2 linked regions of the Lentimicrobium sp. L6 genome follow. Each later gene encodes a partner of the first gene's protein in a complex. Links are inferred from orthologs where the notes say so. Each region holds a gene or a part of one and is shown on either strand. Other genes may lie near its edges.

Region 1 (5,986 bases):
ATAGGCTCTTATTTCTTCAATATTCATTATGCTTAATTTCGATTACGAAAATAGGAAAATATTAATAGATTTCAGTGTAATCATTTTAAGAGTTTCTAATTATTGTGTTTTTGAAGAAAATAGACAATGTCATCATGTCATATCTTCCTGACAAAACATACCTCCTTATCAATTGGCATAAAATTCGATAAGCACAAACTATCAATTTTAAAATATTTAAAACATGAAAATACAACCTTTAGGAGAACGAGTTTTAATTGAGCCATTAGCGGCAGAAACAAAAACAGCAAGTGGAATTATTATTCCAGATACAGCAAAAGAAAAACCATCGAGAGGAAAAGTGATGGCTACAGGTAAAACTGAAGAGGGAAAAGACCTTTTAGTAAAAGTTGGTGACACTGTACTTTATGGCAAATTTGCTGGTACTGAAGTAGAACTTGAAGGAAGCAATTACCTTATCATGGAGCAGTCAGAAATTCTGGCTATCATTTAATTCATTGATTATAACAAAAATAAAAATATAGAAAAATGGCAAAAGACATTATATTCGATTACGAAGCAAGAGAAGCTTTAAAGAAAGGTGTAGATGCATTAGCTAATGCAGTTAAAGTAACACTTGGACCAAAAGGTAGAAATGTAATTATTGACAAATCATTTGGTGGACCAGCCATTACTAAAGATGGGGTTACAGTAGCTAGAGAAATCGAGTTGACTGACACTGTTGAGAATATGGGTGCACAAATGGTGAAAGAAGTAGCTTCTAAAACCAACGATTTAGCTGGTGATGGTACAACTACTGCTACTGTTCTCGCTCAAGCAATTGTAACTACAGGATTAAAGAATGTTACCGCTGGTGCCAATCCAATGGATCTAAAAAGAGGTATTGACAAAGCGGTTGCTGCTGTTGTTGCTGATATCAAATCACAAGCTATTGCTGTAGGTGATAGTAATGAGAAAATAGAGCAAGTGGCTACTATTTCTGCTAATAACGATAAAGCTATTGGTGGAATGATTGCTGCAGCTATGGCTAAAGTAAAAAAAGAAGGTGTAATCACTATTGAAGAAGCCAAAGGTTTCGAAACTAGTGTTGATGTGGTTGAAGGTATGCAGTTCGATAGAGGATATATTTCTCCTTATTTCGTTACTAATACTGAGAAAATGGAAGCTGTTTATGAGAATCCATTCATCTTAATCTACGACAAGAAAGTAAGCAATATGAAAGATTTGCTTCCTATTCTAGAAAAAGCCGCTCAAACTGGAAAAGCATTAATCATTATTGCTGAAGATGTAGAAAGCGAAGCATTAGCTACTTTAGTAGTGAATAGATTAAGAGGTTCATTGAAAATTGCTGCTGTTAAAGCTCCAGGTTTTGGTGACCGTAGAAAAGAAATGTTAGAAGACATTGCTATCTTAACTGGAGCTACCGTTATTTCTGAAGAAAAAGGATATAAATTAGAGGATGCTACTTTAGAGAATCTAGGAACTGCTGATAAAATCGTTATCGACAAAGACAATACAACTATTGTAAGCGGTAAAGGTGAAGTAGCTCTAATAGAATCACGAGTAAATCAGATTAAAGCTCAAATTGAGTCTACAACTTCTGATTACGACAAAGAAAAGCTTCAAGAGCGTTTAGCTAAATTAGCTGGTGGTGTTGCAGTGATCTACGTTGGAGCTGGTTCTGAAATGGAATTGAAAGAAAAGAAAGATCGTTTCGAAGATGCTTTAGCTGCTACTAGGGCAGCTATTGAAGAAGGAATTATCCCTGGCGGTGGAGTCGCTTTCATTAGAGCCATTTCTTGCCTCGACGATTTAGCAGCCGATAACGAAGATGAGTTAACTGGTATTAAAATAGTAAAACGTGCTATTGAAGAGCCATTACGTCAAATCGTTGCCAATGCTGGTTTAGAGTCTTCTGTTATTGTTAATGAAGTAAGAAACGGTAAAGGCGATTATGGTTTCAATGCCAGAACAGAAGTTTACGAAAACCTTTATGAGTCAGGTGTAATTGACCCAGCTAAAGTTACTCGTGTAGCACTTGAAAATGCTGCTTCTATCTCTAGCATGCTATTAACTACTGCTTGTGTGATTTCTGAGCACAAAGAAGAAGGTGGTGATGCTATGCCTCCAATGCCAGCTGGTGGTATGGGTGGAATGGGTGGCATGGGCGGAATGATGTAAGCCTATAAAATACTATATTCAAAAAGTCCTCTGGAAATTTCCAGAGGACTTTTTTGTTTTACAATAATGGCACGATGATGGCTATGGATTAAATAGAGTTTCACTTATAAAAAATAGGCTGTTGAAAAGTCCTCTGAATTCAGATGAACTCAAAAATGCTAATGTGTATTTTTGAAAATGGGAAATTTTAGTTTTCCATCAATTATTAATGCAAAAAAAAAGTTTATGAAAAAGAATTTAATCATCATTTTAGCCATTATAGCGCCATTTATTCTTAAGGCGCAAACTGATTTATCTACTCCAGATATTCCTTTGGATGAGGAGGGTCAGATTAGATACGTTGAGCTAGTACAAGAAGATGCGGATGCCAAAGATTTATTCAAACGTTGTGTAAAGTGGATCAATGAGGAATATAAGAATCCTACATCGGTGACTCCAACTCGCGATATGGTGAATAAAAAAATTGTTATCCGTCATAGATTTAATCTAACACAGGCCCTTGAAAGTGGAACGATCACAAATGCGGGTGAAGTGATGTACGACATGATTATTCGTTTTAAAGATGGACGATACCGTGCCGAGATGACCAATTTTGTTTTGAAGAAAACTTCAAAATTCCCCTGCGAGAATTGGTTACCAGAAGGAACAGCACCTAGCTCAGTTAACCTTCAACAATTAGATGCTTTTGCCAAAGAAAAGCTAGAAAGTCTAAAAGAAGGTATGAAGCCACCAAAAGTATATGAGGAAGAGAAATGGTAGAATTTTCTTATTAAGATATTTGAAAACCACTTTACATTCAGTAGAGTGGTTTTCTTTTTTTGAATTCCTTGAAGAATTAAGAATCTCTTATCAAAAGACCATACTTGCCACTCCACCACAATTCCATATATTTGCAGCTAATCTAATGCTATGGAATCCCGGAAAAAAGACCATATTAATTTGGCTTATCAAGCTCAGATGTTCGAGCAAGAAGTCTCAGAATTATTTAACTATGAACCCATGTTGGTCTCTAATCAATTGGAGGAATTGAAGAAGACGAAGTTTTTGGCTAAAGAATTGAGTTTGCCACTTTGGGTAAGTAGCATGACAGGTGGAACCAAAGAAGCCCAAGATATTAATAGAAATCTCGCTCAGGCTTGTCGAGAGTTTGGAATGGGAATGGGCTTGGGCTCTTGCCGTCCATTATTACAATCCAAGGAACGTTTTGAGGATTTTAATGTGAGAGACATCATGGGAAATGATTTACCATTGATGGCCAATTTAGGAATTGCACAAGTGGAGGACTTGTTGGACATTAAGGCAGTTGACAAGATCATCGAATTGGTCACTGAACTCAGAGCAGATGGACTCATGCTTCACGTCAATCCACTTCAAGAACTCATGCAGCCAGAGGGTGATATTTATAAAAGGCCTCCTCTAGAAACTATCCAAGAATTATTAGAGTTGATTGATTTCCCGATTTTTGTAAAAGAAGTTGGACAAGGAATGGGCCCTAAAAGTTTAGATGCGCTGCTGGAAACTGATATTGCAGGAATAGAATTTGGAGCCTTGGGAGGAACCAATTTTAGCTTAATTGAGTTGATGCGTTCCGATGAGATGGTGATGGAACAGATGAGTGGTTTTGCATCTGTGGGACATAGTGCTGCCGATATGGTGGGTTTTTTAAATGAACTTCCCATGAATATGGTGCAACAAAAAGAATTGATCGTCAGCGGAGGAATGAATCCATTGAGGGGCTATTACATGCTTCAGCAATTATCTGCACCTGCTATTATTGGCATGGCATTTCAGTTTTTAAAATATGCTCGTGAAGATTATTCCGAGTTAAAAAAATATGTAACTTTAGTGAAGAGAAGTCTTCAAATAGCGGAGAAGTTTTTACACAAACTATAATTATGCTTGAAAAAGAAATCATCAAAGGATTTTCGAAACTAGATAAAGAACAAAAAGTTAAAAAGGTAGCTGCCTATTTCCCCAATCCAAAAGAAGTAGAAAAAGAACTCAAATCTTTTTGGCATGCCGAAATTGCTAAACAAAAGCTTTTCGAAGAATTTTCTGAGAATACCATTTCCAACTTTTTCTTTCCTTATGGAATTGCACCCAATGTGATCATCAATGGGAAAAACTATATGATTCCTATGGTGATTGAAGAAAGCTCGGTGGTAGCAGCCGCAAGTAATAGCGCTAAATTCTGGTCAACAAGAGGAGGTTTTCATACCCAGATTATTAATCAAACAAAAATAGGTCAAGTTCATTTTACTTGGGCTGGTGATTTTGAAAAATTAAATGCATTCTTCCCAGTTTTAAAAAAGCATTTCTTTCAAGGAACTGATGGAATCACCAAAAACATGAGGGAAAGAGGCGGAGGAATCCTCGATATTGAATTGGTGGACATGCGAACTGAAATTGATGATTATTATCAGCTCAAAGCCAGTTTTAATACAGTAGATTCCATGGGTGCCAATTTTATTAACTCTTGTTTAGAGGAATTTGCTGAGATTTTAAAAGAAAAAGTAAGTGAGAACATAGAGTTGAACGAGTATCCCATACAAGTCATCATGTCAATTCTGAGTAATTACACCCCAGATTGCTTGGTGGAAGCTTGGGTGGAATGTGATATTAAAGACTTAGAGGGAGTGGACCCCGATATTTCAGCGGAGGATTTTGCTTGGAAGTTTGAAAAAGCGGTACAAGTTGCTACTGTGGATACTTATCGTGCCACTACCCATAATAAAGGAATCTTCAACGGAATAGATGCTGTGGTATTAGCCACGGGGAACGATTTTAGAGCTGTTGAAGCTTGTGGGCATACCTATGCTGCCCGCGATGGAAAATACCGTAGTTTGACTTCTATTGAGATAAAGGAGGGGCGTTTTAAATATGTTTTGAGAGTTCCCATGGCCTTAGGAACCGTTGGAGGATTAACCAAATTGCATCCTTTAGCACGTTTTACTATGGAATTGCTTGGTGACCCTCATGCCGATGATTTAATGCAAATAGCTGCTGTGGCTGGATTAGCGAATAATTTTGGTGCGTTGAGATCCCTAACCACCAAGGGAATTCAAAAAGGTCATATGAAAATGCACTTATTAAATATTTTGAATAACTTTGGCGCCACTGAAACTGAAAAACAGACTGCTGTAGAATATTTTAAGACTCGTAAAGTTTCTTTTTCAGTAGTAGAAGATTTTATTAATGATATTCGACAATAATTTAAATAGAGGATTCATAACTTTAAGTACTCTAAATACTTGAAGTACTTTAAGTGCTAATATATGAACATAGCCGCATTTCATTCCAACGGAAAATTACTCATTACTGGGGAATACCTAGTTCTTGATGGTGCTTTGGCTATGGCTGTCCCTACAAAATATGGACAACGCCTCGAAGTGAGTTTGCATGAAGAGTTCAGTGGTATTCGTTGGGAAGCCAAAGTATTAAATAAAGGATGGCTTCAAGTAAACTTCGGGTCCAGACTATTTAATATCATCCACACCAACGATCAGAAGATGGCTTTACATTTGAAAAACATCCTCAAAAAAGCTTTCGATTTGGCAAGTATTTCTGTAGATAATCAGAAAGGCATTAAAATAAGAACCAATCTAGATTTTGATAAAAATTGGGGTTTGGGCTCTAGTTCTACTTTATTATCGAATATAGGTTATTGGCTCGATGTAAATCCTCATCAATTGGTGCGTCAAACCAGTAATGGTAGTGGGGTAGATGTGGCAACTGCTCGCAGTAATAGTCCTATATTCTATCAGTTGGTCAATGGAGAACCCAAGGTGACAACCATCGACTTTAA
Region 2 (4,359 bases), on another replicon or contig:
TAATCTTCATGGCATATGGGAACATGCTGAGAAATTAGGTTAAGATACAATTTTAAAAAAACTCATTATTTTTCTCAAAAAACTTCTCATTTTTTGAAATTAGACTACTTTTGCCGGCTTAATAATCATTAAAATATTTCATTATGAAATCTAGAAGTTTTAGTGGTCCTCGTTCTATTCATTTCCGTCAATGGAGTCGAAAAGCCTATGCAGTGTTTAATAGTTTGAAAAGCGTAGTGAAAATCGGAAGATTGGAGCTTACTTTCAGCATTTTGACACTGGCTGCTAGTGCTGTTGTAGCACAAAGCGCCACCTTGGCTATTCCAGGTGAAGATGTGGAGTTGGAAGAATTAGAAGTGACCGCACAAGCAGAACCTCTGGTTTTCTCGCAACATGGAAGGATGATTACTACCATCACTAAACAAGAGATTGAGTCGGCGCCCGTCAGCGATTTGGCAGAGCTTCTCTCTTTTGTACAGTCGGTAGACATCCGCCAAAGAGGAGGCCAAGGAGTACAAGCAGATGTGAGCATCAGAGGTGGCTCATTCGATCAAGTTTTAGTGTTAATCAACGGAATTCCCGTTTCTGACCCCCAAACTGGTCATTTTAATTTGAATATCCCGGTTGATATTTCCGATATTCAAAAAGTAGAAGTGCTGAAAGGCCCTGGTGCTCGAGTTTTCGGACCCAATGCCTTTAGTGGTGCCATCAACATTATTACCAAAGCTGAAGAAGGAAACCATCTATCGGCCAGGTTGATGGGTGGACAAAATGGTTTATATCATTATGGAGCTACGGGAAACTTCCAAGTGAAAAACTGGAAAACACGAGTTTCCTACGACCAGAAAGCCAGTGATGGTTATATGGAAAATACCGACTTTAAAAGCTATAATGCTTTTTTACAGTCAAGTCTACAATTGAAAGCCCTATTGATGGATGCCCAACTGGGATTTATGCAGAAGGACTTTGGAGCCAACTCTTTTTACTCTCCCAAATATCCTTTGCAGTACGAAAGCAACCAGAGCAGAAATGCAGCACTTGGGTTTCATTTTGGCAACAAGTTGAGGCTTTCTGTGCTCCCCTATTATCGTCAGCATAGAGACAATTGGCAACTCACCAGAGAGAAGCCAGAGCTCTATCAGAACTTCCACCAAACAGATGTTTACGGAGGAAGGGTAAAAATGATATTCTATTCTAAATTGGGAAAAACTTCGGTGGGATTAAATATCAAAAGAGAGCATTTGTTGAGTTCGAGTATGGGAGAAAAGCTGGACGAGCCAGAAAATATCAGCTGGGCAAAAGACCAAGAGTTTAAATATTCTTTTGAGCGCGACCATGCAGGTTTATATGTGGAACAATCTAAAGAATTGGGTAAAAAGTGGCAGATTTCACTTGGATTACTGGCCCACTGGTATTCCACTAAAGACCAAGATATCTCCGTTTATCCTGGTTTAGACATAAGCTATCAACTGAATCCAGAACTCAAATTAATAGCCTCCGCTAATCATGCCATGAGACTTCCTACATTCACTGATTTATTCTATTCTGGACCTGCTAATATGGGTAATACAGAATTAAATCCAGAGAAATCATTCACTTTAGAAATGGGTACTGAATACCAAAAAGAAGGATATCAGATTCAAGCAGCAGTATTCCGCCGTTATGGAAACGATATCATTGATTGGGTATGGCATGACACCATTTGGAGAACAGAAAACATCACAGACCTTACCACCAATGGTATAGAATTGGCCACAAGAATACAACCCGATGTATTGTGGAATGTGAAGTTTTGGAAGCAGATGAACTTAGACTACACCTATTTGGATATGAAAAAAGAAGATATAGACCTTCAGAGCAAATATGCCTTGAATAATCTTCGCCATCAGTTTAATCTGGTCTTTCAGTTTAAATTGATTAAGAATCTAAATCTTCAGATTGCATCTTCCTATAAAGATAGATTAGGCTCTTATCAAACTTATAATTTTGAGGAGTCTACGTACGAAGACCATCCTTATGAAGATTATTGGTCTATCAATGCTAAATTGAGCTATAAATACAAATCCATGGAGTTTTTTGCAGAAGCCAACAATATAAACGATGTTAAAGTTGTAGAGTTTGGTGTGGCTCAGCCTGGGCTTTGGATGCTTGGAGGTATAAAGTATAAACTTGAGCTTTAAAAAGATTGGTTTTAATTTCAATTTCAGTGGTGCCTATTTAAATGGGCACCACTTTTTTAAAAAAAATATCAAGTTTAACAAAAGCGATCTAATGAAATCTGTATATATGACCTAAAATAAGTTATACCCTAGAACAATTGAGTAAGTTTGATATTTAATTGGTATAATAAGCATAGTCAGCCAATATGATAAATTGATCCAAACCTAAAAAGAAAGCCTGACATCCGCCAGGCTTTCAATATCTAAATTTTGCATAGATTATAAACCAAATGCTGTTTTTAATACATCAACATAGTCTAATTTCTCCCAGGTAAACAATTCTACTTCTACTTCTTTATCACCTTGATAAGGACTATGGAATTTTTTCTTCACAGTTTTTGGAGTTCTTCCCATATGACCATAAGATGCTGTTTCAGCATAAATTGGGTTTCTAAGTTTTAACCTATCTTCAATAAAAGCTGGACGAAGGTCAAATACTTCTTGAATCATTTTTGCAATTTCACCATCAGACAATTCTACCTGAGAACTTCCATAAGTATTTACATAAACACCAACCGGTTGCGCGACTCCAATAGCATAACTCAACTGTACTAATACTTCATTAGCTATTCCTGCTGCCACCATGTTTTTTGCAATATGACGAGAAGCATAAGCCGCAGACCTGTCTACTTTACTAGGATCCTTACCAGAGAAAGCTCCACCACCATGAGCACCTTTACCACCATAGGTGTCAACAATAATCTTACGGCCTGTCAAACCAGTATCACCATGGGGACCACCTATCACGAACTTTCCTGTAGGATTTACATGATATATGATTTCTTCATTGAATAATGATTGTATTTTTTCAGGCAATAAAGCTTTTACACGAGGCACTAAAATATTAATAACATCCTCTTTAATTTTTTGAACCATAGGCTCATCATCATCAAATTCATCATGCTGAGTTGAAACAACGATAGTATCAATTCTGACAGGTTGGTTATCATCACCATACTCTACAGTTACCTGACTCTTGCTATCAGGACGTAAGTAAGTCATTTCTTTACCTTCACGACGAATAGCAGCCATTTCATAAAGAAGAATATGCGAAATCTCTAATGCTAAAGGCATGTAAGAATCAGTATCTTTACAAGCATAACCAAACATCATTCCTTGGTCACCAGCACCTTGGTCTTCTTTATTTACCTTATCTACTCCACGGTTAATATCATCCGATTGTTCATGAATAGCCGATAAAACACCGCAAGAATTACCATCGAACATATATTCGCTCTTGGTATATCCTATTTTATTAATGACTTCACGTGCCACCTGCTGAACATCAACATAGGTATTAGATTTAACTTCTCCTGCTAAAACTACTTGACCAGTAGTAACAAGAGTCTCGATGGCAACTTTAGAATCAGCGTCATAAGCGATAAAAGCATCTAATAATGCGTCAGAAATCTGATCAGAAACTTTGTCTGGATGACCTTCGGAAACAGATTCGGATGTGAATAAATATCCCATTTTATTTATATTTTATAATTTTTTAAATATTTACGGGAAAGACGCTTGCAAGGAAATGTAAAGACATTATTGTTTTAGCATTTTTTTAATGTGGTTGCAAGCAAATCAAATCTTTCCACTCATTTCGAGGGCAAAGATAAATAAAATTAGAGATAATTTATCATGAAATTCTACCCTTTTATATAAAACGGCCCTATTTAGAGCTAATTTGGAAAATGATAACAAAATTACCAAATTCATTATGCCATTATCGATTCATTTCTTTCTTAAAAATTAGCCCTGAGTATGGAATGATTTCAAAAAATCGGTTTTCATTGTTTAAATCTGAATATCGAGGCGCTATACTGAAAATCAATTCAAATTTACCTTTGGGAAGTTCCATATTTTTAGTTTTAGCCGAAAAGTTTAGAACAATTAAAAGCTTCTCCTTTTTATAAGAACGATAATAAGCCAATAGCTGGTCATCACCTTTTAAAATGGTTTGCCACTTTCCCTTTTGAAGACTCTTATACTGCTTTCTCAAGCTGATCAAACTTTTATATAAATTCAATATTGAATCAGGCTCATTTTTCTGATCTTCAACATTAATAAAGGCATGATTATCATTTATGGGCAACCAAGGTTCATGATAACTAAATCCCGCATTTTTAGAGGCATTCCACTGCAT

The links. Proteins that work in one complex are often made in the same cells at the same time.
Region 2: the proteins of groL (region 1) and metK are in contact, whole or in part, in a cryo-EM structure (PDB 8P4O), measured with the Escherichia coli proteins. The link is inferred for Lentimicrobium sp. L6 from one-to-one orthologs.

What each region holds. Positions count from the first base shown.
Region 1 is NZ_JABKCA010000050.1:14,390-20,375, reverse strand. What follows is about bases 1-2,854. They hold groL (chaperonin GroEL), read left to right. Parts: upstream 1-528; coding sequence 529-2,181; downstream 2,182-2,854. Other genes in these bases: HNS38_RS13090 (DUF4468 domain-containing protein), read left to right, coding at 2,407-2,854; HNS38_RS13100 (co-chaperone GroES), read left to right, coding at 224-493; HNS38_RS13105 (MmcQ/YjbR family DNA-binding protein), read right to left, coding at 1-27. Also shown: more of HNS38_RS13090, read left to right, coding at 2,855-2,940; HNS38_RS13085 (type 2 isopentenyl-diphosphate Delta-isomerase), read left to right, coding at 3,091-4,074; HNS38_RS13080 (hydroxymethylglutaryl-CoA reductase, degradative), read left to right, coding at 4,077-5,393; HNS38_RS13075 (GYDIA family GHMP kinase), read left to right, coding at 5,457-5,986.
Region 2 is NZ_JABKCA010000020.1:46,671-51,029, forward strand. What follows is about bases 1,566-4,359. They hold metK (methionine adenosyltransferase), read right to left. Parts: upstream 3,693-4,359; coding sequence 2,439-3,692; downstream 1,566-2,438. Other genes in these bases: HNS38_RS07035 (TonB-dependent siderophore receptor), read left to right, coding at 1,566-2,180; HNS38_RS07045 (alpha-glucosidase), read right to left, coding at 3,940-4,359. In the rest of the region: HNS38_RS07030 (desulfoferrodoxin family protein), read left to right, coding at 1-43; more of HNS38_RS07035, read left to right, coding at 144-1,565. UniProt on the Escherichia coli protein: Catalyzes the formation of S-adenosylmethionine (AdoMet) from methionine and ATP.